DNA from 4 places in the Marinobacter sp. L-80 genome. Region 3 is predicted to be linked to each of the others. Evidence: predicted binding sites of a transcription regulator. Region 3 holds the regulator's gene; each other region holds the start of a gene.

Region 1 (7,688 bases), on a different contig from region 3:
CAGGGAGTAAGTGATCATGACTCGTTTCACTAAAAAGATTCTAGCAGCGGCGGTAATGAGCACAATTGGAGGTGTCGCATCGGCTGCCCCGTTCACCGAGATCCGGATTGGCGATAATGATGGTTTTGGCTATGACGCTGATCCCAATTTCGCCGATTTGACGGGTGACGGCGGCACTGCTGACCGAAATTCTGATGGTCACCTTGGCCCGAATGATGTTCTTCCAAGCATGAATGGTGATAACACTGTAGCCACTGGTTCGGGAGATGATTTCGACAACAGAAACGGCGAATCCATTAATGGTGCCGGATTCACAGATAAAGGAACGACTGGCGCAACATTCACTGATATCAGCCTCTCAACCAGCTACGACAGCTCTTCTGCAAGTGAGCAGGTTTATAACGCCAACACGGGTACCTCCGGCAGTGGAGGTGTCTTCCCTTCAGGTCTATCCAGTACTCTGCCGAATCAACCGGGTTTTTCATTTCTTTTTGAAGTGGATAAAGCAGACATTACGGTCGGTACCGATATCTTCTTTAATATGGTATTCGCCGATTATGATGTCCAGCCGGCGAACATAGAGTTTATTTATGCGTCGGGAAAAGAAACTCTGGGGGTGACTTCGCAAAACAACGGTCCGAACGATGGTTTGATCCAGGGCGCTTTCGCGAAACTCGATTTTTATGATGTTTTCAGTGATGGCGATAGTGTATGGAATGGTGTTCTCGGCGTAAACTTCGACGCACCAAACGAGCCATATACGGCGTTTGATTACGTCGAGCTCAGCGTGAAGCCGTTGGTGGTCGATGTGCCAGAGCCGGGCACGTTGGCTCTTTTTGCTCTTGGTTTGACGGGTATATTCGGCATTAGGAAATTGCCCTTGCATCGGCCAATGTAAAAGCTCTTTCTGATAGGCACCTGGTGCGCATTCCAGGTGCCTTGTCTCCCAATGTGTGTGAGCTAGGCTCTAGGCATAGCAATTCTTTTGGGAGAAACATTATGAGCTCCACATTCGATCTCAACGAACGCCCCGACTACGATGAAGTCCTGCAGAAAATCGCGGACTACGTTCTTACCTATGAAATAAACAGTGAAGAAGCCTGGAATACCGCCCGTTATTGCCTGATGGATACCATCGGCTGCGGGCTTCTGGCTTTAAGGTTCCCCGAATGCACCAAACATCTCGGTCCGTTCGTCAAGGGTACGGCGGTTCCACATGGCTCGAGAGTACCCGGAACGCCTTACCGGCTGGACCCGGTAAAAGCTGCCTGGGATATCGGTTGCATCGTCCGCTGGCTGGATTACAACGACACCTGGCTTGCGGCTGAGTGGGGCCACCCCTCAGACAACTTGGGCGCTATTCTGGCCGTGGCCGACCATTTGTCGCAGAAGCGTGTTGCCGAGGGCAAAGAACCTTTAACCATGCGGGCTGTGTTGGAAGCCATGATCATGGCCCATGAAATCCAGGGCGTTCTGGCGCTGGAAAACTCCTTCAACCGCGTGGGGCTGGATCATGTCGTGCTGGTCAAGGTCGCTTCAACCGCTGTTTCAGCAAAACTCATGGGCGCCAACCGTGCACAGATGCTGTCTGCGCTGTCTCACGCCTGGGTAGACGGGCAGTCTTTACGAACCTACCGCCATGCTCCCAATGCAGGCTCCCGAAAGTCCTGGGCGGCAGGTGATGCCACATCGAGGGCTGTGAGGCTTGCCGATATCGCCATGCGCGGTGAGATGGGTATCCCCAGCGCGTTAACTGCGCCGCAGTGGGGCTTCTATGACGTACTGTTCAGCAAAACCAACAAGGATCAAAAGCTGAAGCCTGAGCACAAGCGTCAGTTTTCTTTACCACAGGAGTTTGGCTCCTACGTGATGGAGAATATCCTGTTCAAGATTTCCTTCCCGGCTGAATTTCATGCCCAGACGGCGGCTGAAGCGGCGGTTACTTTGCATCCGCAAGTCAAAGACCGATTGGATGAGATCGGCCGCATCGTGATCACCACCCACGAATCGGCGATTCGGATTATTTCCAAACAGGGCGATTTGGCCAATGCCGCGGATCGGGATCATTGCCTGCAATACATGACCGCCGTGCCTCTGATTTTTGGCAATCTCAAAGCGGAGCATTACGAAGACGGCTTTCACGCGGAAAATCCGGTTATCGATCAATTGCGTGAGAAAATGGAGGTGGTTGAAGATGAGCGATACACCCGGGAGTACCTGGAAGAAGACAAACGCTCCATAGCCAATGCCATTCAGGTTTTCTTTAAGGATGGCAGCAGCACCGGCCAGGTGGCAGTTGAATATCCCATTGGCCATCGTCGTCGCAGGAAGGACGGCATTCCGCTGTTGACGGATAAATTCCGGAATAACTTGGCGACACGGTTTAACGGCCAGCGGTGTGAACAGATCTATGGTTTCTGTAAGGACCAGGAGACGCTAGAGAACCTGGCCGTGCAGGAGTTTGTCGGGCTTTTTGTAATCTAATCGGTCGGTGGGCTTAAAAACTGACCCGGGCCCAAGTCGAGCTTAACAATACTTTGAGATACACACATGAAAACGGCTCCCAAAGGAGCCGTTTTCACTCTAGGCAGTTCGGCTTGATTCAGCTCCGGCGACGGTAGCTGGCGCCGAGACCGAGAAGACCAAGACCCAGCAGAGCTAATGTGCCAGGTTCCGGAACCTCTGCGGTGACCGAGCCAATGGCAAATCCGCCGTTTTCAGGGCCAGTATGCGCGACTCTGAAGGTTGTTCCACTGATTACAGTGGGGAAGCTCCAGTCATCCACGGCAGCATAGTTAGCCTCGAATACACCGTCGACAAACAAGTCGAAATATCCACAAGGACCCTCGCTTCCTGCTGTACCGCAATCCGAGTCGCTTCCGTCATTGAAGTCGAAGCCCAGTAGATTCACGCGCTGCCCGAAAGTGAACAGAATCGACTCGCCGGTGGCGACCTGAACCTGGTCATCTGAACTGCTATCGCCTGGTGAAATGACAGCGAGCCCGGAATTGGAGGGCGACAGGTCCTGCATCAGGAACGCATCTCCATTCGTATTGTTCGCCGTCGCGCTGAGGTCCAACCCGGATTTCGAATAGTCGAGGCCCGCCCCTAATTCTGTTTCACAAAGATCCGAACCTGAAATATTGGTGCCGTTGCAGGTACCGCCAGTTGTGTAACTGTTGGTCGGAAGGTCTGCTCCGGGATTCTGGAAAGTGAACGTCACGGGGCCTGCATGAGCAGTTCCTGCCAGGGCAAGCATACCCAGAGTTAAGAAAACTCCCCCAACTGCTTTGCGTATAATTTCCTTTTTCATGATCTTCTCCAAAAAGTCGAGTGGTGTGGCACGTTTTACTCAGCACGCTCTATGCCAAAGCTAAGGATGATCGACAAAACAGGCACCTAGAGGAAAAGCGGGGATGATCTGCGTGCTTGGCTGTAAATTTTCCCGACAAATCGCAATGCCAGTCGGTTGAGGATCCACATCCCCACCTCAAAGAACGTTGACATCAAAGGAGGGAGGGCGCCCGGTCTGCAGGGTGGTTATTTGACATCGGTGGAGTCGAAAAAATTTACAGCTCTAGTTTTTGGTGAGTATAAGGCACTGAAATATATGAATTTACCGTTCTGGCATTATTTCTGCATGAGTGTCCATGCAGTATCCACAAGGACGGAGAAAACAAAGATGAATGCAGTAAAGAAAATCATAGCCACGGGTTTACTTGCCAGCGTTGCTGGTCTGGCCCACGCAATCCCGACAGATCTGGTCGATCTCAAAGATGACGGCGGTAACACGCTTTTCAATGATATAGCTCCGGGTGAATACACCGACACTGGCGCTGCTTATGCCGAATTAATCGATACAGACAGCGCAATCGATAACGCTACCGCGTTTTTGATCTTCGAGTTCGCTGGTTTCGATTCCAGGAATTCTTTCGGCATTTACGATATGAACCTGTTTGACCCTAATGCAGCGTCCAGCAACAACATCCTTGAAGTGTTCACTGGTACAGACTCGCCCATCAAGAGCCGAAGCCTTGAGTTCGATCTTGCTGCCGGGACTGTTTCGGTGGGCTCAACAACAGCTGAAATTGGGCGTTACTTCGGTTTCTATCTCGAAAGGGACGGCAAGCGCTTCTACTCAGATGCGACTATGAATGCCAATAATGAAGACATGGCGTTGATCTACGACGTGCATGGCTACTCGGGCGACACCGAAATTCTTGGCAGCCAACTGCTGGTAGCTTTTGAGGATGTGCTTGGCGGTGATAATGATTTCAACGATCTGGTCGTTGGTATTAATGACGTAAAAGCCGTTCCTGAACCCGGCACCCTGGCTCTCTTCGGCCTTGGTCTTGCAGGCTTGGGCCTGGCTGCTCGCCGTCGCAAGCAAGCCTGATCTGAGCAGGCAAGAAAACACTGACAGCTTCGGATAAGGATGCCGGGGCTGTCAGCTTTTTATACAGGTGCCATGGAGGCGTCTGACCGTTGCAGATAATCGAAATTGCAGTACACTGCTGATCACGTAACGTTGTGTTTGACGCATGGGATGCGTTCTTCTGAATGTGAACAGCAAAAGGAGTTGGCGTGGCCCACGTCAGGTTGTTTCGACATTACCTTCACGTACCCTACCTGATCCTTGGATTGATCGATTTTCTTGTACTCGGATTTTCGTTCGCACTATCCGCCTTCTTTAGATATTTCGGCGACTTATCATTCTTTCTTGACAACTTTTGGCTGGTGCTGCCTTCAGCGGTAACATTCGGCATTCTGAATCTTGTTGTCATGGTTGCCCTTGGCGTCCACCAGTCCCGCCTGGAAGAGGGCATGTCAGGGATGATGCTCCGCACTATTTTGTGCGTGATTCTCGGGATACCTTTCTGTGGTTTTGCTTATCTGTTGTCGTCTGATTGGCTCTGGTATCTGGGCAGTAGCGGGGTTCTCACTACTGCGGCCGTGTTCTCCGTATTTATGCTGGGAGCGGCAAGGCTGATCTTCTTTGCAGTGGTTGGCAAAGAAACCTTCAAACGGAAAGTCCTGGTACTCGGTGCGGGTTTCCGTGCCCGGCAAATTCATGAGGATTTGCGCACACCGTTTAATCGCAAAGGTTTCATCCTTACTGGGTTCGTGCCGATTGCAGACGAGCCCATTGAAGTCGAGGACAAGTACCTGTTGAGGCTGAGCGGTTCGCTCCACGAGCATGTGGTGGACAACACGGTTCATGAAATCGTGGTGGCGGTCAACGACCGTCGAAAGGGCCTCCCAATGGAGGACCTCCTGGAGTGTAAAATGGAGGGTGTAAAGATAGTCGACGGGGTAAGTTTCTATGAGCGAGAGAGCCGCAAGGTCGCTTTGGAAATGGTTACCCGCGGCTGGCTCGTTTTCTCGGATGGGTTTACGGTTTCTTCGGTATTCGGTTTTGGTAAGCGTTCCCTGGATATGCTCGCGGCGCTGACATTGCTCATCGCCTCACTGCCTTTGATGATCCTGACGATTATCGCCATCAAACTGGAGGACGGCCTGAAAGCACCGGTTTTTTACAGCCAGGAGCGCGTAGGGCTTAATGGCCGGATCTTCAATGTCCATAAATTCCGCTCGATGATTACCGATGCCGAAAAAAATGGTGCCGTCTGGGCCCAGAAGAACGATGCTCGGGTTACGAAGGTGGGCGCCTTTATTCGCAAAGTAAGAATCGACGAGCTGCCCCAAATTTTTAATGTGTTGAACGGCAGCATGGCGTTTGTTGGTCCCCGGCCAGAACGCCCTGTCTTCGTTCAGCAGCTCTCTGAAAAAATTCCGTTTTACAGTGAACGGCATCGGGTGAAGCCCGGTCTGACTGGCTGGGCGCAGCTTTGTTTTGCTTACGCGGATAACGAAGAAGACACTCGAGAAAAGCTCAGCTACGACCTTTATTACATTAAAAATCAAAGCCTGTTACTGGACTTGTTGATTATAATTCAGACAGTAGAGGTGGTATTGTTCAAAAAAGGATCACGGTGACCCGGCGGATTTTCGATGGATGCGCCATTTGAAGTTTCAATAAGACGAATTGGAAGAAGAGAGGAAACCATGGCACGGAAGACATTTTTGAAAGGGGCAATCATCTCTTTCCTGGCGGTAGCGTTGGCAACGGGGTGTGCCACACAAACGGCCTCATCGCCCGAACAGATCCAGAGAGCGCTCGCGCTGGAAAGCCGGGACAGTGTGGATCAGTACATCCTGGGAGCCACCGATGTGGTCCGCGTTTCGGTTTGGCGCAACGAGGATCTAAGCATCGCAGTTCCCGTGCGTCCCGATGGCAAGATTTCCGTCCCCCTGGTAGGTGATGTACAGGCCAGCGGCCGGACGCCGGAACAGCTCGCCAACGATATCCGGATCTCGCTCTCAGAATATATCCGTGAGCCGCAAGTCAGTGTTGTTGTTACCTCCATGGGCAGTCATGAATTCACAGACCGGGTTCGGGTAACAGGTGCCGTCCGACAGCCGGTGTCCATCCCTCATCGGAGTGGCATGACCGTGCTGGACATCTTCCTGAACGCCGGTGGCGCCAACGAATTCGCCGCTCTCAACAATGCCATGCTGTACCGGAAGGTGGAAGGAGAGGTAGTTGCCATCCCGATCCGGTTGGACGACATACTGAACAAAGGGCAGGTTGAAACCAACTACAGCATGCGGCCGGGAGATATCCTGACGGTCCCGGAACGGAATTTTTAACGCTTTTTGCTCTGAACGCTACATGAGTCGGGTTTGATTATGGCATTACCTCTGTCCCAGTTGCCGATTGAAATTGTTCGCGAAGTTCGCCAGCGAAAGTGGCTGGCGTTTCTCGTGTTCCTGCTCGTGAGCTTTGGGGTTTTGGGCGCGGGCTTTGTGTTTCCATATAAATACCAGTCCGATGTCATCATCTTTGTGGACGATAAAAACATCATCGGCCCACTAATGGAGGGGCGGGCGGTGACCACAGAAATCAACGACCGCACCTCTGCGGCAAAAGAGCTGTTGATGACCCGCGACGTAATGGAAAAGCTGGCGACGGATCAAAATGTGTTTCCCGACGCATCCATGGAACAGGAGGCTGTTGAGGCCAGGATTGCAAGGCTCCGGGAAGATCTCTCGGTTCGGCCCCGCGGCGACAGTTACTTCAGCGTCGGGTTTTCGGCTTCATCGCCTATCGAAGCTTTCCGGGTCGCCCAGCGACTGGGGCAACTTTTTATTGCCGAGTCGAACGAACGGAAACGGCGTGAGAGTCGCAGCGCTTACGACTTCATCGACAAGCAGGTGAAAAGCTACGAGCGCCAGCTGGCAGATGTGGAGGCCAGGCTGAAAGAGTTTCTTTCCGAGAATACCGACGGTACCGAGCAAGAAGCGAACGCCCGAATGGCGCAGCTTCGAAACCAGCTTGAGCTCGCTCAAATTGAAAAACAGGAGCTGGAATCCCGCGTTGCCTCGCTCCAGCAACAGTTGGCGGATGTGAACCCCACTATTCGTCAGGGCCGGACCGAAGATGCCTACAGGGGTAGAATACAGGCGCTGGAAGAGAGGCTGGATAATCTGAGGTTACAATATCACGATACCTATCCGGACATTGTGATCCTCCAGGAACAGTTGGCGGAACTGCGTAAACAGCGTGAACTGAATGCCGGCGACACAGAACAGCAACCACCGGTGGAAGGCGAGGAAGCAGTGAATCC
Region 2 (7,688 bases), on a different contig from region 3:
CAGACAGGGAAACTATGGTGGACTCTCTGCTTTCGGCCCGTGGCCTGAACAAGCAATTCCGCAGCGGTAATGAACCGGTGCCCGTGCTCAGGGGGCTCTCCCTGGGTCTGGAGCGGGGCCAGTCACTGGCGCTGACCGGTCGATCCGGATCCGGCAAGAGTACCTTGCTGAACATTTTCTGTGGTCTGGAGAAACCGGATTCAGGGGTGGTTCAGGTGCTCGGCGAGACATTTGATGCCCGGTCAACGGAGGCCGAGAGCAAGTCTGAACGTCGCTGGGGGACGCTTCGCCGACAACAGATCGGGGTAGTCTTTCAGGAAGCCAACCTGATGCCGGCCCTGTCTTTGCTGGACAACGTCCGTTTTCGTGCCCGGCTTGCCGGCCAATCCGAGGATGGATGTCAGGACTGGCTCGAGCGCCTGGGGATCGGCGAGCTTGCCGACCGATACCCGGATCAGGTGTCCGGGGGACAACGCCAGCGCGCGGCACTGGCCATGGTGTTTGCCATGAAGCCGGCCCTGGTTCTTGCTGACGAACCCACAGGCAGCCTGGACCGGCACACGGCAGAGGCCGTGATCGGGCAGCTTTTCGAATTGCAGGCCCGCCATGGCTGCGGACTGATCCTCGCCACCCACGATCCGGAACTGGCCGCCCGCTGCAGCCAGCATCTGGATCTTGGCCACGTGCCGGAAACCTGAGCCCGACATGACCCTGTTGGCCGCCCTGTTCAGTCATTACCGCCGCCATCCGCTTCAGCTGCTGGCATTGGCTGCCATGATTGTGCTCGCCACCATGCTCTGGACGGGCGTGCACCATCTCACCAGCCAGGCCCGGGCCAGTCTTGATCAGAGCGAATCGGCGGTGGCCGAACGCCAGCAGATAGTCCGCCAGGACGGTAAGCCCCTGACTGTGGATGATTTTGTCGAGCTGCGCCGAGCAGGGCTCTGCGTGATGCCCTGGTGGGAAGTGCCTTCGCCGCAAGGCGGTCGTGTGGTGGGTATCGCCCCTTTGGCGGCCGGATGCTTTGAGAGTCCTGACAGCGAAGAGGCGCCCTGGCAGGGTGAACTGGATGGTCGTCCCTTTGTTGATATCAGTGAAGCGGCTGAACTTGCCGGAAAGAACGAAGGTGGGTTGTCGTTGCTGATCTCCGATGCCCACACTGACGGGTCACTTCCTGACGGGTATCGATTGGCGCCGTTTCGGGTTGGCCCGGATACCGGAGAGCTGGGCGACAGTTTTCTGCTGAATCTTGACGCGCTGGGCGTGCTGGTTTTGCTGATTACCGCCTTGCTGGTTCGCAGCGTGTATCTGCTGGGGATGGCGCAACGTCGAGACAGCTTCGCTTTGCTGCACCGGTTTGGTGTCCCCCAAGCCCGACTCAACCGGCTGCTGGTCGTGGAGATTCTCTTGTTGGCCCTGCTGTGTATCGTACCTGGTATATGGCTGGGTCGCTGGCTGGCGACCGGGCTGGGTAGCGGATTCGGGCGCGCCCTCGAGGGGCTGTTCGATCAGCCGTTGTACGCGGGCCAGGGTGGCAACTGGCTGGTTCCGCTTGCAACCATGCTGACGGTGGTTCTGGTGGCTTGCCTGGCCGATTTTCTCCGTCCATGGGCCCGAGCGTTTGCGGGAAGTAGCCGCCGGTCCGGCGGTTTGGTGGTGTTGGTGCTTATCGCTGGCCTGGCCTTGTCAGCCTGGGTTACGGATCTGCTCTGGCTTTTTGTCGCCGTGGCCCTCGTGTTTGTGGCTGCCGGGATCCTTGCACCGAGATTGATTGCCTGGCTTGCGGATTGGCGGTCCGGGCACGACCGGAATCTGCAGGCCCGCTGGCGCCATCGGGAGCTATCAGTGCTGGCGCGGCGTCTGGCACTGCCATTGGTCGCTCTGCAGTTCGCCATGGCCATGGTTCTGGCGGTTCAGGCTCTGGTGACGACCTTTGAAAGTACATTTGATCGATGGCTCGCGCAGAGACTGGAGGCGGATTATTACATTGAAGTTCCTGAGTCAGCGGATGCGACCCTCGCGGTGGACTGGCTCGCTGAGCAACCGGAACTCGCAGCGTCTGGCCTGTGGCACCGGGTGATTCGCGGCCGTGCAACTTTGCCGGGCAACGGGGATGAGGCAGGCACAGAGGTGGACGTCTTTGCCATCGGCCCTGTAGGCCCACTGGTGACCGATTGGCAGTTGCTTGAGTCAGCGTCACGGCCCTGGCAGCGACTGCAGCAGGGCCAGGGAGTGATGGTGAATGAACAGCTGGCGCGCAGGCAGAATGTACAGGTCGGCCAGTCCCTGGAGGTAACCCTCGGAAGCGGTTCGTTCGAGTTTCCCGTGCTGGCCACCTACCCGGACTACGGTCGCCCCGCTGGCGAAATCCTGATTCATCCTTCGGTGCTTCCTGAAGACTTCGCAACCGGTTTCCAGAGCCTGTCGGTATCGCCCGGAAATCTCGACATCGAGGAAGTGACCGGTGGATTAAAGCGGGTATGGCAGGTGGATGAGCTGACGGTCCGGGACAACCGGGCTATTGAAGAACTCGCCACGGCCATCTTTGACCAGACCTTCCTGCTGACCCGGGCCATGACTACCCTGACCCTGATACTGGCGGCCATTGCACTGTTGATGATGGGCTGGGTCTTCTTCTCCACCCGGGCCTGGTATTTCCGGCTTTTGGTCGTCTGGGGACTATCCGTGCGACAAGCATCGGCCCAACTGATCCGGCTGTCAGTGTCGTTGACCGCTGCAATTACCCTGCTGGCCCTGCCGCTTGGCATCTGGCTGACCTTGGTTCTGGTGCATCGCATCAACCCCATCGCGTTCGGCTGGTCCCTGCCCATGGCGGTCTATCCCCGGTTCTGGCTGGAGCTTGGGGTGCTGAGTCTGCTGATTGGCCTCAGCATCGGCCTGCTGATGATGCGCCAGTTGAAATCACCAACGGTTGCCCCTGTGAACGCCAACGCGCTGGCGGGAGGTGAGCGATGAGACGCTGGATACTGATGTTGTCCATCGTGGTTCTGGCCGGTTGTTCGGAGTCACAACAAGAAGCAGGGTTCGCCGGACTGGCGGGTGTCGCAGAAAACGACGCCGAAGTGCCCTTCCTTCAGCCCGGGCCGGGCGACCGCCTGATATTTCCCGATGATTTCGGCCCGCACCCGCAACACCGGATCGAATGGTGGTATCTGACCGCCAATTTGAGGACTGAAGAAGGTGAGCCGTTGGGCCTGCAATGGACCCAGTTCCGCCAAGCCATTACGCCCAGACCGGCAGATGCTGAACCTCCTGAGGCAGCCGACTGGCCCCTGGAAGCGGCCTGGATGGCCCATGCCGCGGTGAGCTTTGATGCCCGGCACTACTTTGCAGAGAAACTGGCCCGGGGCGATGTCGGCCATGCCGGCGCACAGGCGCAGCCACTGGCCGTCTGGCTGGACGACTGGCAGCTTGAGGCAACATCCGAAAGCGAGTCATGGCGGTTGCAGCTGGCGGCGGATGGCTGGTCCTACGACTTGTCCCTCTCGATCAATGGCAAGCCTGTTGCGCACGGTGATAACGGCTTCAGTGCCAAATCCGCCGATGGTGAGGGTTCGATGTATTTCAGTCTGGTGGACCTGCACATCGAGGGTACTGTCACGCTGGGTAATGAGACACTTGAGGTTGCGGGCAAGGGCTGGTTCGACCGGGAGTGGAGTAGTCAGTTTCTCAAATCGGGCCAGCAGGGCTGGGACTGGTTTGCGCTGCACCTGGAGTCGGGTGACAAATTGATGGCTTTCCAGCTCCGCGAGGAGGACGGCGGTTTTCGTTCCGGAACCTGGATTCCGGAGGATGGCGAGCCCGTAGCGCTTCAGCCCAGTCAGCTTCGCATTCGCCCGGAGGAACCAGACGCCCGGGGCTTTCCCCGCCTTTGGCGTCTGGAGGTTCCGGATTATGGGGTGAGCCTTGAAATTTCGGCTCCCCCTGGAAACTACCTGAATGACGGGCTTTACCCTTATTGGGAAAGCCCTGTCACCGTCGCCGGCAGCCACTCTGGCGAGGGCTACATGGAATTGACCGGCTACGGCGACTGAACACTCAGTGCTTATTCGACCGCGGTTGCCCCGATCCGGTGGATGCTCAGGTCCGCCCCGTTGAACTCTTCTTCTTCGGTCAGACGCAGTCCGGAAATGGCGTTGATAACCCCATAGACAATCAGACCGCCCACAAAGGCCACCACCACGCCGGCCACCGAGCCGATGATCTGGGACATCAGGCTGACGCCGCCGAGACCACCGAGTGCCTCCTGGCCAAAGATGCCGCAGGCAATCGCGCCCCAGACACCACAGACACCGTGCAGGGGCCAGACACCCAGGACATCGTCCAGGCGCTCGATCTTGGCCTGGGCCCACTCGAACAAATACACGAAGATGGCGCCGGCGACGCCGCCCGTTACCAGGGCACCCACCGGGTGCATCAGATCAGAGCCGGCACATACCGCCACCAGCCCTGCTAGCGGACCGTTGTGGATAAAGCCCGGGTCCTTGCGGCCCAGCAGCATGGACACCAGGATGCCGCCGACCATGGCCATCAGGCTGTTTACGGCCACCAGGCCGCTGATGCCGTCCAGGGTCTGGGCGGACATGACGTTGAAGCCGAACCAGCCGACGGTCAGGATCCAGGCGCCCAGGGCCAGGAAGGGAATGTTGGAGGGGGCAAAAGCCACCACCTTGCCGTTACGGTAGCGCCCATTTCGTGCACCGAGGACCAGAACGGCCGCCAGGGCTATCCAGCCGCCCACTGCATGCACTACAACGGAGCCGGCGAAGTCGTGAAAGGGCGCACCAAACTGGTTCTCCAGCCAGCCCTGGAAGCCATAGTTGCCGTTCCAGATCAGCCCCTCAAAGAAGGGATAGATAAAGGCAACAATCAGGCCAGAGGCAATCAGCATCGGATAGAACTTTGCCCGTTCAGCGATACCACCGGAGACAATCGCGGGAATGGCTGCGGCGAAGGTCATCAGGAAGAAAAACTTCACCAGATCATAGCCGTTGGCGGCGGTGAGCTCGGCGGCACCGCTCATGAAATGGCTGCCGTAGGCAATGTAGTAGCCGATGAAGAAATAGGCCACGGCAGAGATGCCAAAGTCGGTCATGATCTTCACCAGGGCGTTGACCTGGTTCTTGTGGCGAACGGTGCCTACTTCCAGAAAAGCAAAGCCGGCATGCATGGCCAGCACCATAATGGCGCCGATGAGGATGAACAGCGTGTTGGCGCTTTCAGTCAGGGTGTGTACTGCACTCGTGATGTCCACGGGTTTTCGCTCCTGATGTTGTGTGTCCGGCCTCTAGCGGGCCGCTTTACGTTGAAATGTGCATTGATGAGGTGCAGCTAAAGCAAGAGCTGTTCCAAAATAATGCATTTCAAGCGCGGAAGGGCAGTTGGGTGGTTCTGGACAGATGTGGGAGACGTGTTTTAGAGCCAAAGTGCACTAGCATTGTGCGTTTTGGTGTCGGGCGCACCAAAATAGAGTGCGCTTACCAGCTGATTTCGTTTGATGTCGAGCTGTCGGATTCGATCCCGAGTGCCGACTGGTCATCGTCCGATTCGGACTGGATCAGTTCCCGGAGGCGAACCTCCTGTTCCTGCATCGGGCCGGAGAGATCAATGATGATTTCCACGCGCCGGTTCTTGGCCCGGTTTTCTGCTGAGCTATTCGGAACTCTGGGTTCGGTATCCGCCAGTCCGGTGACGGAAAGTCGCGTGGGTTCAACCTGGTCCCGGGCGACCAGCACGTTGGCCACCGCGGCGGCCCGGGCAGCCGACAGATCCCAGTTGCTGTAGAAGCGGTCGGTACGGATAGGCACGTTGTCGGTGTGGCCCTCAATGGTCAGGTCGCCGGGGATGCCCTCAATAACCTCGGCCATGTCCAGCAACAGGCCCTCAAATTCCCAGGTCAGCTGAGCCGAACCTGAGGGAAACGAACCTTTTTCTTCCACCCGGATCACGATCCGCCGCTGATCCTCGCTTACATTGATGCGCCCATCGGCGATCGCCGGCTCCAGCACCTTGAGGATTTCGTCCATGGTTTCCTGCAGCTGCTCTTCCATGGCAGCCTCCACGGCCATGTCGGTGGGGCTTTTCAGGGTCTGCAGCTCGGGGGCTTCCTCTGTGGTGGTCTGTTTGACCTCGTTGACCACGGTAGGCTCGGGCGGTGCGGGAGAAAACTTGTCGAAAATGGGGCTGGTACCCTTGGGTATTTCCAGGGCCGGCACGTCCCGCTGAACGCCGAAGGCTTTGGAGAGTTCACCGGCGATCTGCTTGAACTTCTGGGCATCAATCTCCGAGAAGGACAGCAGCAACACGAAGAAGCACATCAGCAGGGACATGAGATCGGCGAAGGTAACTACCCACGCCGGAATCCCCGGTTTTTCCTCTTCAGGCAATTCATCCATGGTCAGGCGCCTTCAGCTGCAGCCGCTTTCTCGCGTTCCTTGGGGGGCAGGTAGCTCGACAGCATCTGCTCGATGATCCGGGGATTGGTGCCTTCCTGAATGGCCACCAGGGCATCAATGTACAGCGACTGCATGCGCGCTTCCTCGGTCATCCGCAGGGAGAGCTTGTCGGCAATCGGAGTCGCGATCATGGTGGCAATCATGGCGCCATACAGTGTGGTCAACAGTGCGACCGCCATGGCCGGGCCGATGGACTTCGGGTCTTCCATGTTCGACAGCATCTGAACCAGACCAATCAGCGTGCCGATCATGCCCATGGCCGGCGCCACATCGGCCATGGCCGTGAATACCTTGGCGCCAGAACGGTTGTGGTCGAGGGTCATCAGGCGCTCCTTGTTCAAGAGCTCCTTGATGGTCTTGCCGTCCTGACCGTCCACCAGCATCTGTATACCCTGGGCCAGGAACGGGCTGCTGATCTCTCTATCCTCCAGCCCAAGAACGCCCTCTTTGCGGGCCACGTTGGCGATATCCACCAACTCTTCAATGCTGGCCTGGGTTTCCGGCAGCTTGAACTTGAAGGCCCGGGCGGCCGCTTTGAAGGCGCCAAGAAACTGGGCGACGCTGAACTTGGCCAACACCACGAACATGGTGCCACCCACGACAATCAGCAACGAGGCAGGGTTGATAAATACAGAAGGTGAAACACCAAGAATAACGGCGGATGCAATCAGCAGAATAGCGCCGGCAAGACCGATGAGAGTGGCTAAATCCACGACAACTCCAGATTTGATTCAGGTGTTCCTACAGCAGGGGCGGGAGAATACCGTCAGTTCAGAAATTAATCAATTCGCACTGACCCGGTTTTCAGATTCTTCCTGATGTTCCTTCCACGCAGCGTAGCGGAGCAGATCGGATTCTACCAGTTTCAGACACAGGGCCACGACGCCGGCATCGTCGATAAATCCGAAGCCGAACAAAAGGTCGGGAATGACATCCAGCGGGTTCAGCACGTACAGGAGTGCCCCTGCCACTGCCGCGATTGTCTTCCAGGGTACGCTCCGGTAATTGCCGTACCAGTAGTCGCGGATCATGGAAAACATCAGCTTGATGTCGCCGCTGAAGCGTGCCAGCTTGCCGCTACCCTTCACCTTTTCTTCAATCGCGCGCTGTCTTTCAAGCAGAGTCTCAAGGTCGGACCGGTGTACCTTGCTGGCCTCGGCATCGAGTTGCTCCCGGGCATCTTTCTGGTTGAACACTGCCATTGCGTTGGTT
Region 3 (7,688 bases):
CGGCAATCATCCGGTCCCGCCAGCGTTCCGCCAGGTGGTGTCTGCGGGTGTGTTCTTCGCTACCGGCATCGAAGGCGTCGATGGCTTTCGCCAGGGCTTCAGGATCATCTTCCTGTCGGATGACCTTACCGATGTATTGCAGGTGCCGTCGTTTGGCCTCGTTCTGGCGGATACGGCGGGATTCCTCGATCGCGGCGCGGAGGGTCTCGCTGATTGGCAAGGTTTCCAGCTGATCGTTGCTCAGGTCCAGCATCCGCTTGCCCAGATCCTGCAGGGCATGCATTTCCCGTTTCAGCTGGGATTTGCTCGGGCCGTCGTATTCCGGCGCGTCGTTGTCTTGATGGTCTTTCATAAATCCGAGATCCGCTTAAGCGTAGAAAATCGTCGCGAGGCCAAGAAAGGCCATGAACCCGACTACATCGGTCACAGTCGTGAGAATCACGCTGCCTGCCAGGGCCGGATCAATATTGCGAGATTTGAGAAACAGTGGCAGAACCGTGCCAACCAGCGCTGCGGCGACAAGATTGATCACCAGCGCGGCAGCAATGATCGCGCCGATCATCACATCCTGGAACCAGAGCATGGCTGCACCCGCCACCACGGCGGCCCAGAGCAGGCCGTTCAGTATCCCTGACAGAAATTCCCGGTTCAGCAGCCAGCCTACGTTGGCGCCGCTGATCTGCCCCACGGCCATACCGCGAATCACCAGTGTAAGCGTCTGACTACCAGCAATGCCGCCCATACTGGCAACAATTGGCATCAGCACTGCGAGCGCCACCACTTTGGCGATCGTGTCTTCAAATAGCCCGATGACGGCGGAGGCGGTCAGTGCCGTAATCAGGTTGATGCCCAGCCAGACGGCACGGCGACGGGTGGTTTTCCACACCGGCGCAAAGGTGTCCTCGTCTTCGTCCAGACCCGCCATACTCATCAGTGAGTGGTCCGCATCCTCCCGGATAACGTCAACCACGTCATCGATGGTGATCCGACCCAGCAGGCGGCCCTCCTCGTTTACCACCGGCGCCGAGATCAGGTCGTAGCGTTCAAACAATGTCGCTACCTTGGTGTCGGAGAGGCTCACGGGAATGGGCTCGATGTCGGTATCCATGACTTCCCGCACGGTGGAGGCGGGGTTGGAGACCAGCATTTTCGTGATGGGCAGCATGCCAATGAAATCGTCCCGGCGGCTGACCACGATCAGGCTGTCGGTCATGGGTGGCAGGGTGCGGTGCCTGCGAAGGTAGCGGAGCACAACATCGATACTGATGTCCGGGCGCACCGTAATGGTGTCCGTGTTCATCAGACCGCCGGCGGTGTCCTCCGGATAGGAGAGAACTTCCTCCACCCGTTGCCGGTCCTGCTCGTCCATGGTCTCCAGGACTTCCTGGATGACCGTATCCGGCAGCTGCTGCAGCAGGTCGGCCAGGTCGTCTGACTCGAAATCCTCGATGATGTCCGCCAGTTCCTGAGCGTTCAGCTGGCTCAGGAAGTAGCCTCGGATATCATCACTGAGATACTGGAGAACCTCGCCTTCGAGGTCTTTGTCCACCAGGTTCCACAGCAGGGCCCGCTGCCGGGGCGGTGAGGACTCCAGCAAATGGGCAATATCACTGGGGCTCAGGCCACCGTTCAGGATGCGGGCAACCTGCTTCAGTGCGCCACTGTCCAGCGCTTCGCTCAGGGAACGAAGGCGCTGGCGGGCCTGGCTTTTTTCCAGTATATCGGTCATGTATTTATTCTACTCACCTTCGCCGAAATAGTCGTTGATCAGTTCCACCAGTGCCTCGACGGCTTCTTCCTCGTCCGGCCCTTCGGCAACAAGTTCCACATCGGTCCCTTTGCTGGCGGCCAGCATCATCACCTGCATGATGTTCTTTGCGTCCACATCCCGGCCCTTGCCACTGATTCGCACGCTGCTGTCAAACTCGGAGGCGGTGGCGACCAGCTTCGCAGTGGCGCGGGCGTGCAGGCCCAGCTTGTTGATAATGGTGATCGGGCGGCGAATCATGGTTCGATCAGATCTCTTCCCGGGTCTGCAGGTGTGGCAGCTCGGTATGGCGTACCTGCACATTATTGTATTTTTGCCGGAAGTATTCACCCAACTGCTCGCACACATACACCGATCGGTGTTGGCCGCCGGTACAACCAATGGAGATGGTCATATAGCTGCGGTTGCTATCAGCAAACGACGGCAGCCAGGTATCCAGGAAGGCCTTCAGGTCGTCAATCATCTTCCGGCTTGCCGGCTCTTTCTCGAGAAACTCGATAACCGGCTGATCGGTGCCCACGTATTTCCTGAGGCTGGTATCCCAGTAGGGGTTCGGCAGGCAGCGAACATCGAAGACATAGTCGGAATCCAATGGCACACCGTGTTTGAAGCCGAACGACTGGAACAGCAGGGCCAGCTCCTGGTCTTTCCGGCCAACCACCCGTTGCTTCACCATGTCCCGGAGTTCGTACATGGACATGCCCGTGGTGTTCACATACAGGTCGGAAAGCTTGGAGAGAGGCTCAAGAAGCTTCTTTTCACTGGTAATGGCTTCCCGGAGGGATGTCCTGTCGTCACTCAGCGGATGCTTTCTGCGGGTGGCATGGAAACGCTGGAGCAATGACTGTTCGTCGGCGTCCAGGAAGATGATCTCAACCGTAACCCCGGTCTCCTGAAGGCGACGGTAGATCTCTTCGAAATTGGCCAACTCTCCGGAAAGGTTGCGGGCATCGATGCTCACCGCCATCTTTCCCAGCCGGCCAGGCTTGGTCTGGCTGGCGGCTTCCCGGGTGAGGGGAAAGAGCAGGCCGATAGGCAGATTGTCGATGCAATAGAATCCGAGGTCTTCAAGCACATGAAGGGCGGTACTCTTGCCCGAGCCAGACCTGCCACTAACGATAATCAGCTTCATGACCACCTTATCTCCACTGCAATGAATATCATCCGCCCGGGGCGGTCATGCGCTGGTACAGCGTGCTTGCGTCCTCGGATTGCCGGAGGCGATCACAGAACGACCGCTCATTGAACTTTTCAGCCAGTTGGCTGAGCAGCTCCAGGTGTTCGCTCGTTGCTTCCTTCGGGACGATCAGGGCGAAAATCAGATCCACCGGCTGATTGTCGATAGCATCGAATTCGACGCTTTCTTCCAGCGTCATCAGCACGCCCACCACGTGATCAAGTCCTTCCAGACGGCAGTGGGGAATGGCGATTCCCTGGCCAATGCCGGTGCTGCCCAGGCGCTCGCGGGAAATCAGGTTGTTGAAGAGCTGGGTCTCGCTGAGCGTGTTGTCCTGATGGTTTATCTGCTCGGCAATAAACTCCAGGGCCCGTTTCTTGCTGGACGCAGCTACCCTGCAGAGGGTGAGCTCCGGAGCAAGAATGTTCTCTATGGTCAGGGATGTGTCGCTCATGGATCGACTGCGTTTCCGTTAAAAAAAAGGCTGCGACACGTTACTCATGTCGCAGCTCGATTAGATGAATTGCATGAAAACAGTCAGTTAGCGAGAGCCGTTTCCGTGCATCCGGTCTACATTCTTTTCCTTGTGCTTGAGGATCTGACGGTCAAGCTTGTCGATCAGGGCATCGATGGCTGCGTACATATCCTCATTTTCTGCCTTTGCGTGAATCTCACCACCAACCACATGCAACGTGGCTTCCGCAATCTGGCGCACCTTTTCCACTTCCAGGGTCACCTGGCAGTTACTGATGTGGTCAAAGTGACGCTCGAGCTTCTCGAACTTCTCTGAAACATAATCCTTCAGTGCGGGAGTCAGTTCTACGTGATGGCCTGAAATATTGAGTTGCATAGGCGTCTCCTGTTGTCATCGTGCCGGCTCCCGGGAGCCGGTCTGGGTGCTGGCGCATTATGCGCCGGCGAATAGTACGTTGCGCCCGGACCCCGGGGTGTTCAGACCAGCCGCTTGCGTTCGTTCGAAGGCGGAATGTGCATGGCCTCCCGGTACTTGGCAACGGTGCGTCGCGCAACCTTGATTCCCTGTTCTCCTAGCATGGCTGCAATTTTACTGTCGCTCAACGGCTTTTTGGGCGTTTCCGCGGCAATCAGCTTTTTGATCATCGCGCGGATCGCCGTGGAAGAACATTCACCGCCTTCGTCAGTGCTGACATGGCTGGAGAAGAAATATTTCAGCTCGAAAATTCCCCGGGGGGTGTGCATGTATTTCTGGGTGGTGACCCGGGAAATCGTGGACTCATGCATCTCAACCGCCTGGGCGATATCAGAGAGGATCAGCGGTTTCATGGCTTCTTCACCCTGATCCAGGAATCCTTGCTGGTGCTCGACAATACGGGTCGCCACTTTCAGCAGGGTTTCATTGCGGCTCTGCAGGCTCTTGATAAACCATTTCGCCTCCTGCAACTGATCCCGCAGGTAGGTGTTGTCGGCACTGCTGTCCGCACGCCTTATAAGAGAAGCATAGCTGGCATTGACCCGGATGCGCGGTGCAATTTCAGGATTCAGCTCAACACGCCAGCGGCCATTGTGTTTGCGAACGATCACGTCCGGAATCACATAATCGGGTTCGGCCCGGTCAATGACATCGCCCGGCCGCGGATTCAGGCCGGTGATCAGCGCCAGGACATCCCGCAACTGGTCTTCTTTCAGGCGGCTGCGGCGCAGCAACTGGGCGTAATCGCGGTTGCCCAGCAGGTTGATGTAATGGGTAATTACAAGGCGTGCCTGGGCCAGCCAGGGTGTTTCCGGCGGCAGCTGGTTGAGCTGGATCAGCAGGCATTCCTGTAGGTCCCGGGCAAACACGCCGGGCGGATCAAAGTGTTGCAGGCGGTGAAGCACGGCTTCCACTTCATCCAGTTCAAGGGGGTCTTCATCGTTCTCATCCAGCAGTCCGGCGTGGATTTCCTCCAGCGGGCTGGTGATATAGCCCCGTTCGTCCACTGCATCCATCAGGGCATGGGCAATGGCCTGGTCCCGTTCACTGAGGTGCGTCAGATTGAGCTGCCATTCCAGGTGATCCTGAAGCGTTTCGGTCGGGGAATTACGGGTTTCGAAATCGTGATCGTTTTCGTCGTCGTTGCGGGCTGCCGGCGCTGGTGCGGACTGGTAGATGTCGTCCCAGGCGGTATCAACCGGCAGATCGTCCGGAATGTTGTCAGGAATCTCGTTCTCCGAGGACCAGTCCGGGCCGTTCTCGGATTCATCCCAGTCGCTGGCCGGTTCCGGGGCAGCTTCAGCGGCGGACTCGGTGGCGTTGGCCTCGCGCTCGTCGTTTTCGCTGGCTGCGTCGGTCTGGTCATCGTCCTCGGAGGTCTCCAGCATGGGGTTGGATTCCAGTGCCTGCTGGATTTCCTGCTGGAGGTCGAGAGTGGAGAGCTGGAGAAGCCGGATCGCCTGTTGCAGCTGGGGCGTCATGGTCAGGCTTTGACCCAGCTTTAACTGTAAGGAGGCTTTCATAACCATGGTTCAGGATCCGTCACTCATCAGCGCGTTGTGTCATAAGTCGTGAAAAAATCTTTATATGCCGGTTACTTGCCGTGATTTTAATTTACCCTAGCAAGTTCTTTGCCGAGTTTACTTGCTACAGATCATCAAAACAATCAGCCATTGGGTGTCAGAGTCTGAATTCGTCGCCGAGATAGACTTCCTTGACCTGCTGGTTGGCCAGGATGGCGTCGGCATTGCCGGAGGCGATGATGTGGCCGCCGGAAACAATGTAGGCATTCTCGCAGATGTCCAGGGTCTCACGCACGTTGTGGTCGGTGATCAAAACGCCAATGCCTTTGTCCCGAAGGTGCCGGATGATGTGTTTGATGTCACTGACGGATATGGGGTCCACACCGGCGAAGGGCTCATCCAGCAGGATGAAAGCCGGCTCCATGGCCAGGGCCCGGGCAATTTCCACCCGTCGCCGCTCACCACCGGACAGGGCCATACCAACGCTGTCCCGTATATGGGTGATGTGGAATTCCTCCAGCAGCTCCTCGAGCTTTTTCTGCCGGTCTGCCTTGGTCAGGCCCTGCCGCGTCTCAAGGATCGCCATGATGTTGTCGCGCACAGACAGTTTGCGGAAAACCGAGGCTTCCTGTGGCAGATAGCCGATGCCTTGGCGGGCCCGACCGTGCATCGGCAGCGGCGTGATATCCCGGCTGTCGATAGTTATCCGCCCGTGATCGGCAGGTACCAGCCCCACGATCATGTAGAAACAGGTGGTTTTCCCGGCGCCGTTGGGGCCTAGCAGTCCAACAATTTCCCCGCTTCGGATTTCCAGGGACACATCGATAACCACTTTTTTCTGTTTGTAACTCTTTGCCAGGTTACTGGCTCTCAGAACTGCCATCGGTTTCCTGTTTGTCAGTGCGTCTGTCGGCGCTTCGCGGCTGGATCACCATTTCTACCCGGCCAGTGCCATCGCCGGTCTCGGCGCCGCCTTCTGCGGTTACAACGCGGCCAGCGGTATCATAGTGAATCACGTCGCCGCGGAACAGGTTGCCATTCTGCTCAATCACCGCTTCCCGTTCAAAGGTCAGCTGGCTGTCGGTGGCGGACCAGGTAATATTCAGGGCGCGGGCGTCGGTTTCACCTCCACCTTCGCGCGCCGGTTGCCTGTATCTTGCGGGGGTTCCGGAGGCCTCGATGCGGCTCAGGCCGTTCTCTGTACGGTACAGGACCACACGCTCCGCGTTCAGGCGGGTATTGCCTTGTTCAAGTTCCACATCGCCGGTGTAAGTGGCAATGCCCTGGCCATCGTCCAGGCGGGCGTTGTCGGCGGTAACCTTGATGGGGATGTCGGAATCAAGGTCGAAAGCCGCCACCGGGCCAGCCATTGCGACTGTCAGCAGGGCGGCCAGCAGGCTCCGGTATCGGTTAGTTTCCGGTTTCATAGCGTCCTTCCACCTGGGAGTTCAGTTCCAGAATCCGCTCGTCAATCCACGCTTTCATGCCCGTGGCCCGGGTTATGCCGGTAACGTCGCGTATTTCTACGGGTGCGTCTGTATATACCATGCCCCGGTCATTATCCAGCGTCAGTGTTGATGTTGTCAGAGTGGCGTCCCGTTCACCAATACTGCGCTGAATCCGGACATTGTCAGTGAGATAGACCAGGTTCTGGTTCTGCAGCAGGCTGCCATTCTCGGCTTCAACAATCCAGGGCAGAACATTGTCGCCGCCATACAGTTCGGCACGGGGAGACTCCATGGTGGCCAGGTTACCTTCTTCAAACTGCTCAATGCGGGGGCTGGAGAACCGGATTTTCAGCTTGCCCGATTCGTCGAATGACGTGTAATTGCCATTGACCACAAAGCCGTCCGGTTCGGCATCGCCCCGCAGTGCGGCTGCCTCATCATCAATGACCGGCGGTTCATCGCTTTGCCAGAGCAAAAAGACCGCGGCCACCACGGTGCCAGCCAGCGCCAGTGTTCGCAGCCAGGGCCTGTCCGGGAGCCAGTTCACGCCTTGAGCTCCAGGTAGGGTGCAAGCGCAGCATCCAGCTTGCCATGGGCAGTCAGCAGCAGGTCGCAGGCTTCTCGCACCGCGCCCTCGCCACCCCGGGTTCGGGTGCAGTAATCGGCATGTTGCTGCACCAGCCAGTAACCATTGGGTACGGTGATTCCCAGCCCGGCAAACCGGAGCGCCGGCAGGTCTGGCAGATCATCACCCATGTAGGCGATGGCCTCAGGGCTGAGATCCATGGTGCTGACCAGTTCCTGCAGGGCCACTTTCTTGTCC
Region 4 (7,688 bases), 180 kb from region 3:
GAGAGGCATGTGCAGCTTGGCAGCTTCAAGCGCCTGTGGATCGGTGGACTCCAGCGCCAGATAAGCCTGGGCGTAGCGTTGGCGACCCTCAGCCTGAACCGTGGTAACGATGGCTTTTTCCATCTGGTAGTAGCTGCTGGGAATAAAGGTTTCCTCTGCAACCTCGGTTGCGTCACCCTCTTCCTCCCCCATGCCCGGAAGACCGCCGCCCAGGAACCACAGGGTACCCACCACAGACAGCACAATGGCCAGGATCACCACCACAACCAGCATGATGATCAGTTTCAGTTTTCCCTTCTTGGCAGGAGCCGCTTCAGATTCGTTATTTTCAGCCATAATGTTCGCTTTGCCAGAAATCCGTCACGGGGAGCAATTTTCCGCGACTTTTCAGGATTGGATGCAAAGGGCGGGCCAGAACACCCAACCTTCCCGTTCAGAACAGCAGTTTAGCGTTGCCGGGAAGGATGGGCAAAGGAGATTGGAAGAGAATATCGAAGGGTATCAGGCGAAGATGTCTACTTCGCCTTTCCAGCTGAGATCAAGGCTGCCGGAGCTGATGCCTTCATCGTCCTGATCGCCAGCGACCAGCGATGCCGAACCGCCACCGGAGCCATTATCGTTTCCGGTGCCCTGCTCGCCGGTCTGCTGGCGAGGCGAATCGGAAACATCGAAGCCTGCCAACGACATTCCCTGCTCACCCAGCATATCCCTGAGCCGGTGGGAATGCAGTTCAAGCTGGTCACGGACCACGGGATTGGCCGAATGGACCGTAATACTCGCCTGCTCGTTCTGCACCCGGACCTTGACCTCCATGGGGCCCATGTCCGGTGGTGTCAGGTGGATTTCGGCAACCGACATGTTACGGGCAGTCAGCCAGCTGAGCTTGCCCACCAGTTTGTCGCCCCACTCTGCATGGCCTACCGGCACATCAATGGACGTAGCATAACCTCGTAATGGCGCAGCGTTCTCGGCCGTCAGTTTTGCTGCCCCATTGGCATTATTGGCCGCTTGCTGGGACACCAGATCCATGGCGGACTGGAAGCGGCCAGAATTGATCAACGAGCCGGAATCCGCATTGCGGCCGGAGTCGGTGAGCACTGAGGCCTTCATGACATCTGTCAGTGTCGCATCGCCGGAAACACCGCCGGATCCGGACTGAGCTTTCTGACCCGAGGCCCCTGTGAGAAGGCCACTGAACAATCCGGCAACGGAATTCGCTTGGCCCGAAACACCGTTGGCTGCATTGACGCCGACTCCCGGCATTGTAGCTGACATGGCGGACTCACCGGCACCTCCGGCTTTTGGATTCAGCCAGGACTGCAACTCGACAAAGGTAAGGGGAAGCGCCGTCGGCTCTGATTTGCCATCACCTGCTACAGCGGCCCAGTCCGCGTCCCGTGATTCAGCATCCGTGGCAGCGTCGGCTTTTTCGCCACCCTTTGGATCAGCGTTCGCGTTTGCTTCCGTTTTCGTCTCTGAAGAAGTGTCCTGGGTCGCCCGGGATTCATCGGCAGATCTGGCCTCAGCGTTCCGATCCGCCCTCTGGCGATCGAGCCGCTTTTGCTCAGCCTGGGAGACAGAGTCGAAATCGCTTTTCCTGTCAGCCGGATCCCGGCTGGCTCCGGATTTTGACGGGCCGGGATCTTGTTGCGTCCCGGGCGCGGGGGTTTGGGGAAGAACCATCTGGGCCATGGCAACCTCTTGCCGCTTTTATCGCATTGTCGCCCTCACCTTGCCGGACCTGGCCGGTGCATGGGCGGTTAATCCACTCAATGCGAAGGACAAAGCAATTGTGATGCCAGCGCACACCTGCTTCGCCTGACAAACGGCCTGAATAGACCTGATTCACCCCACCATCAAGCCATCCAGGCCTGCGATTACCTGTTCGAATTCCCGGGCGATGTCATCCAGTAATCCCGAGGCATCGTCCAGCCGGGATTCCTTTCCTGCGATTTCCGCCCTCAGGCAGAGATCGCCAAGTCGTGGGGCGCCAATATTGATACAACTGCCCTTGAAGCTATGGGCCGTCTTGGCAAAGGCGTCACTATCGTCAGCCCTCAGGGCTTCTTGCAATCCCCGAATCCTGTCGCGGGAATCTGCAACATAGGTCTGTATCAGCACTTCGAATTCGTCCTCCATGACGTCTCGAAGCTCAGCCAGTGCCTCCTCGTCCAGGTGTGGTTTATCAGTCATCTCGATTCTCCGCTGTACGGGCGAACTGCCAATCGTAGACAATTTCAACATGATTGCCCTGTTCATGAAACCTGATGGTCTCCGCCAGACGTTTCAACAGCAGCAGGCCCCGCCCTGCATAGCGCCCGCTCATGGTTGGGGAATTACCGGGGGCCACGCTGGGATGATTGTGAAAATCAAACCCCTGGCCGCTGTCCTCACAGATAACACGAAGCCGACCTCCATCCGGTTTCAGGGAATGGTGCAGTGTGAACCGGATGTAGTGACCCTCCACGTTGGCCAGGCGCCGATTGCGCTCCGCGTAGTAGCGGCCAAAGCCCTCCGGTGAGTGCTTCCATTCTGACGGGAGTTCCAGAACACCGTGCTCCAGCGCGTTGTTGTAGAGTTCCGCCAGCAGGGTATAGATTTCGCCGCTCTTCCGTCGAAGACCCGGCACCTCCATACAGATATGAAGCAACAGAGGCAGGGGACTGAACTCTCCGAGGGTCCTTTCCCGGATTTCATAGCTGCAGCGCCATTCCGCCGGCCCGGCAAGAGCAGACGGTGCGGCACGATCTGGCAGGGTAGCCAGCCCCGCCTCGTCCATCATTTCCAGACAACAGAGCGTCAGGTCATCGCCATCCTCAAAGTTGCCGGTGAACCGGTGAACCGCGGACATCATGGCATCGAACGGATGGTCCCCATCGTCCAGCCGGTCAAGCGTGCCGGTAACGCCCTGCTCACCGAACACGTTGCCGGCGCTGTCGGCAGATTCCAGAAAGCCGTCGGTCATCATCAGCACTCTGTCGCCAGGGGCGGCACCAACCCTCTCGAAATCGGCATTGAACTGATCCGGCGCAAGGATACCGAGGGGAAGATGCCGCGATGGCAATGCCAGGAGTTCTCCGGTGGTCCGGATCAGCCAGCCATCCGGCAGACCGCCGTTCCAGATCTGCAACTGATTAAGTTTGAAATCCGCCTCAATCATGGCGCCACAGCAGAACATGCCCGTCGGCAGAATCCGTTTGAGTTTCTGGTTGATCTCGCGCAACACGTCCTGGCCGTTAAAACCCTTATTGGCCATGCCGTAGAAGATCTCGGCTACAGGCATGGCGCCGATGGCAGCCGGCAGACCATGGCCGGTGAAATCCCCCATGAAGATCAGCATCCCGCCCGCCGGCCGGGGCGAGGCAAACAACACATCACCATTGAAAATGGACAGGGGCGAAGCGTGATAACGAATATTGGAGGCATCCAGGCAGCCGGAATGAGCCACGTTATCGAAGACCCGTTTGGCGATTTCCTGCTCTTCGGTAAGTTGTCGGTTGCGCTCACGAATGAGATCCCGCTGATCCGATAGGGTCCGGTGCATCAATCGCATTCGGTTGAAAGCCTTGATCTTGGCTTCAATGATGATCCGGTTATAGGGCTTTCCCAGGAAGTCATCGCCACCGGCCTCCAGGCATCGGGCCAGGGCACCAGCTTCAGAGAGGGAGGTCAGAAAAATCAGGGGAACCAGCCGTTCACCAGCCAGGAGCTTGATCTGACGGGCTGCTTCCATGCCATCCATGACCGGCATAAGGGCATCCAGCAGCACCAGATCCGGCGCCTCCCGCTGGAAAACAGAGACCGCGTCCAGCCCGTTTGCCACATCAAGGACTTCGTGCCCCAGTCGCTTCAGCAGTGTTTTGAGGATCAGGCGATCGCTGTCTGAATCGTCAGCGATCAGTATTCTCAGGGGACGGCTATGTTCTGCAACGGAATCATCCATGAGTACTCCGGCAGTCCGCGAGCATCAGCGGATATTGAAAAGTTGCTCGAAATTGGAGATTGAAAGGATACGACGGACATCGTTATTGCAGTTTTCGATGACGATTCCTGCGCTGTCACCTCCGGCATAATCACGGAGTAACAACAGCATTCCCAGCGCCGAGCTATCCAGGTAGGTGGTGTCAGACAGATCCACAATGTAATTCCGGATGTTCGGATCACCGTGCTCGTAGGCATCACGGAACGCCTGATGGGTGCTGAAGTCGAAACGCCCCTCTATCCTGATAACAAGAGTCTGACCGTCATCATCGCGGCGCGTCTGGATCGGCATTCCAAAACCTCCCGGGCTATCAAGAGCAGCATTTGACCGGCGTGTTCTACCAGCCCTACATCCGGTAAGGATAGCTGAGTGGTCTGATTTTGCATCTGTATTTGCTTGATGCGGAGCAAGATTCAGCGTCGACGTTGGTTAAAAGCCCGCCCCGCGGCCTCATCCGAAAGCTTCTGTTCCCGGAGATCCTGCTCCCTCTGCTCCTGCTGGCGGCAGGTTTCTATGTATTTTTCCATGCCCCGCCGGCGCTCCCAGGCGTGCTGCCATTCCTTTTTGCGCGCCTCGAAGACCTTTTCCGCCTGCTCCAGCTGCGTCTGTTGCTGCCGGATTACCTGATCCAGTTGCGCAATAAAGGCCTGCCACGCCTGGAGCCTGGACACCTGCACAATCCCCTGTTGGCTGTTGCGAATCTGATCCCGGTACTCCTGCTGGTAGCGATTCAGGTTCTGGACCTGTTCGCGCTGCTGCTCCGCCAGCTTCCTGGCCTCTCCCATTCGCTCCAGGGCTTCCAGCTCCTTGCGCTCCTCCAGGGAAAGAACCACTTCCAGACGCCGGGAACGCAGCATCAGGCATCACCTCCGCCGCCAGCTGCCGGATTCGGCACGGCCGACTTACGCCGATCGGGGGATCGACGCTCTGGCACCACCGCCAGCAACTGGTCAACACTTTCCTTCAGTGGTGCACTCTCATTCAGGCCCTGCTGCAGGAACTGGCGCATATTACCGATGTGAGTGATGGCAAAATCGGTCTCGGGATCGGAACCCTTCACGTAAGCGCCCACAGAGATCAGATCCCGGGCCTGCTGGTACCGTGAGTACACCTGCTTGAATCGCTGGGCCCTGGAAAAATGTTCGGTCTCGGTTACCTGCGGCATCACCCGGCTGATCGACGCTTCCACATCAATGGCGGGGTAGTGTCCCTCTTCGGCAAGCCGGCGGGAGAGTACGATGTGGCCATCCAGAATCGCCCGGGCAGCGTCTGCAATCGGATCCTGCTGGTCATCGCCTTCGGTTAGTACAGTGTAGAACGCCGTGATAGAACCACCTCCGGGGCGACCATTGCCGGTTCGCTCCACCAACTGGGGCAGTTTGGCAAATACCGAGGGCGGGTAGCCTTTGGTCGCCGGCGGCTCACCCACGGCCAGGGCAATTTCCCGCTGGGCCTGGGCGTAACGGGTCAGGGAATCCATCAACAGGAGCACGCGTTTGCCCTGATCCCGGTAATACTCGGCAATCCGGGTGGTCAGCATGGCGGCGCGCAACCGCATCAGTGGCGAATCGTCCGCGGGCGCGGCCACCACCACCGAGCGGGAAAGGCCCTCTTCGCCCAGGATGTCTTCGATAAACTCCTTTACCTCGCGGCCCCGCTCACCAATCAGGCCCACCACGGTGATGTCGGCATCGGTAAAGCGGGTCATCATGCCCAGCAACATACTCTTGCCCACGCCACTGCCGGCAAACAGACCCAGGCGCTGCCCCTGGCCGACGGTCATCAACGCATTGATCGCCCGTATACCCACATCCATCGACTGCCGCACCGGGGCGCGGTTCAGCGGGTTGATAATATCGCCGGTGAGCGCCACGCGGGCTTCGGCCTGCAAGGGGCCTTTTCCGTCCAGGGGCTCGCCACTGCCATCGACCACCCGGCCAAGCAGCTGGGGGCCAACCGGCACCCGGCTTGCGGCAGACAGAGGCACAACCCTGGCACCGGGCTTGAGCCCCTCGATTGCTGTCAGGGGCATCAGATACACCCGGTCGTCCTCAAAGCCCACCACTTCCGCCTCAACATTACCGGTGTTCTGGCCAAAAATGACACAGCGGTCACCGACCACCATGGGGCAGCCGACACATTCGAGGGTAAGGCCCACCATGCGGGTCAGTCGGCCGGAAAGTTCAGGCTCGGGCTCGTTTCCCAGAAACCCCTGAAAGCGGTTGAGGCGATCAGCGAGGCTCGAGGTCATCACCGTCACCTGTATTTTGCGCCGGCTTCGGATCGTCTGAGGAATCCCCGGTCTCCGGGGAATCCAGCACGTCCCGATGGAAACCGGTCAAGTCTTCCATCATGGAGTCCAGTTCCTCGGTTTCTCCGCCCTCACTGTCGCTCATCTGCTGGTCCAGCATGCTCTGCACGGCCCGCTGGAAACGTTTCTCAACCGTGAAATCCACCAGGCTGTGACGGGTTTCCACCTTACAGCCACCGGGCAGAATACTGGCGTCTTCAATGACGGAAGCGGACGCTTCGAGGCGGGCGGTCACCTCGCGAACCATTTCACAGTCTTCCGGGTTTATATGGATGCGGATGTTTTCCGCGGTGGAGGGTAGCGCCTCCATGGCGCGGCGAACCACGTGACGGATCTGGGAGGAGTCGATGGTCAGTTCACGAAAGACCACCGCCCGGGCCAGAACCGTGGTCAGGTTGACCAGAGAGGTTTCAAGTTCGTCCTCGTGGCGCTTGATCGGCAGCAGTAACTCACCGAGCAGATGTTCGAGACGGTCAAGCTTGGTGTCGATTTCCTTGCGGGTATCGTCGTAGCCCTGACTTTTGCCTTGCTCCCTGCCCTCTGCCAGGCCGGTTTCCAGCCCATCCTGGTGGCCTTCCTCTTTGCCGGCCTTCAGGCCATCCTGGTAACCCTGTTCCCGGCCCTCGTTATAGCCGTCTTCCCGGGCCGCCTCGCGAATCTCGTCAATGTCGGCGGCGGTGAGGGGCTTGACCTCGCGCTCCTCTTCCCGCGCTACTTCATTGCCACGGGCATCCAGCAGGGGCAGCTCCCACCGTTCATAGGCGGTCAGCTGTTCCTTGGGAATGCGATTGACGTCACGGGTGGAATCTTTCATCACATCATTTCTTCGCCGGCACCGCCGAGGGAGATTTCACCGGCCTCGGCCATACGGCGTGCAATGGTGATAATGTCTTTCTGGGCGGATTCAACTTCGCTGACCTTGACCGGCCCCTTGGCCTCAAGATCATCCTGCAGCAATTCCGCAGCGCGTTTGGACATGTTCTTGAAGATCTTGTTCTGAACCTCCTCGTCGGCGCCCTTGAGGGCCACCACCAGCACTTCCGAGGACACTTCCCGCAACAGCGCCTGGATTCCGCGGTCGTCCACTTCCTTTAGGTTATCGAACACGAACATCAGGTCTTCGATGGTGCTGGCAAGGTCCGGATCCATATCCTTTATGGAATCCATCAGATTGCCTTCGATGCTCCGATCCATGAAGTTCATGATGTCCGCTGCGCGCTTGACCCCGCCAATGCGGCTGGTCTGGGAGGCGGCGCCACCCGAGAACTGCTTCTCCAGGATATCGTTGAGTTCCTGCAAGGCCTGGGGCTGGATACTCTCCAGTGACGCAACACGCATCATCACATCAAGGCGGACCTTCTCATCCAGGGTGCCAAGAATTTCAGCGGCCTGATC

What was found. The regulator sigma-54, encoded in region 3, starts transcription at its own class of promoters, with help from an activator protein. The targets are predictions, from matches to a motif close to ANTGGCATNNANNTTGCTNT.
Region 1: a site for sigma-54 is predicted at 3,353-3,372, ahead of AC13E3_RS19460 (PEP-CTERM sorting domain-containing protein). Genes of this name have one in related genera too.
Region 2: a site for sigma-54 is predicted at 5,355-5,374, ahead of AC13E3_RS11685 (ammonium transporter). Genes of this name have one in related genera too.
Region 4: a site for sigma-54 is predicted at 1,784-1,803, ahead of AC13E3_RS21175 (flagellar hook-length control protein FliK). Genes of this name have one in related genera too.

What each region holds. Positions count from the first base shown of each region.
Region 1 covers NZ_JBSXOI010000076.1:179,836-187,523, reverse strand. Annotated here, with positions in the region: gene AC13E3_RS19470 (PEP-CTERM sorting domain-containing protein) at 17-898, shown strand; gene prpD (2-methylcitrate dehydratase) at 1,000-2,484, shown strand; gene AC13E3_RS19460 (PEP-CTERM sorting domain-containing protein) at 2,603-3,313, opposite strand; gene AC13E3_RS19455 (PEP-CTERM sorting domain-containing protein) at 3,683-4,396, shown strand; gene AC13E3_RS19450 (TIGR03013 family XrtA/PEP-CTERM system glycosyltransferase) at 4,585-5,997, shown strand; gene AC13E3_RS19445 (XrtA/PEP-CTERM system exopolysaccharide export protein) at 6,067-6,711, shown strand; gene AC13E3_RS19440 (XrtA system polysaccharide chain length determinant) at 6,751-7,688, shown strand, end outside.
Region 2 covers NZ_JBSXOI010000067.1:167,987-175,674, forward strand. Annotated here, with positions in the region: gene AC13E3_RS11670 (ABC transporter ATP-binding protein) at 15-698, shown strand; gene AC13E3_RS11675 (ABC transporter permease) at 706-2,976, shown strand; gene AC13E3_RS11680 (lipocalin-like domain-containing protein) at 2,973-4,055, shown strand; gene AC13E3_RS11685 (ammonium transporter) at 4,067-5,275, opposite strand; gene AC13E3_RS11690 (flagellar motor protein MotB) at 5,499-6,416, opposite strand; gene pomA (flagellar motor protein PomA) at 6,419-7,189, opposite strand; gene AC13E3_RS11700 (YkvA family protein) at 7,259-7,678, opposite strand.
Region 3 covers NZ_JBSXOI010000077.1:524,969-532,656, reverse strand. Annotated here, with positions in the region: gene yjgA (ribosome biogenesis factor YjgA) at 1-352, opposite strand, end outside; gene mgtE (magnesium transporter) at 368-1,729, opposite strand; gene AC13E3_RS22085 (HPr family phosphocarrier protein) at 1,739-2,008, opposite strand; gene rapZ (RNase adapter RapZ) at 2,016-2,900, opposite strand; gene ptsN (PTS IIA-like nitrogen regulatory protein PtsN) at 2,929-3,399, opposite strand; gene hpf (ribosome hibernation promoting factor) at 3,487-3,795, opposite strand; gene AC13E3_RS22065 (RNA polymerase factor sigma-54) at 3,897-5,423, opposite strand; gene lptB (LPS export ABC transporter ATP-binding protein) at 5,575-6,300, opposite strand; gene lptA (lipopolysaccharide transport periplasmic protein LptA) at 6,278-6,844, opposite strand; gene lptC (LPS export ABC transporter periplasmic protein LptC) at 6,828-7,412, opposite strand; gene AC13E3_RS22045 (KdsC family phosphatase) at 7,409-7,688, opposite strand, start outside.
Region 4 covers NZ_JBSXOI010000077.1:349,483-357,170, forward strand. Annotated here, with positions in the region: gene AC13E3_RS21170 (flagellar basal body-associated FliL family protein) at 1-336, opposite strand, end outside; gene AC13E3_RS21175 (flagellar hook-length control protein FliK) at 502-1,692, opposite strand; gene AC13E3_RS21180 (Hpt domain-containing protein) at 1,846-2,193, opposite strand; gene AC13E3_RS21185 (PP2C family protein-serine/threonine phosphatase) at 2,186-3,943, opposite strand; gene AC13E3_RS21190 (STAS domain-containing protein) at 3,968-4,273, opposite strand; gene fliJ (flagellar export protein FliJ) at 4,396-4,839, opposite strand; gene fliI (flagellar protein export ATPase FliI) at 4,839-6,233, opposite strand; gene AC13E3_RS21205 (flagellar assembly protein FliH) at 6,214-7,107, opposite strand; gene fliG (flagellar motor switch protein FliG) at 7,107-7,688, opposite strand, start outside.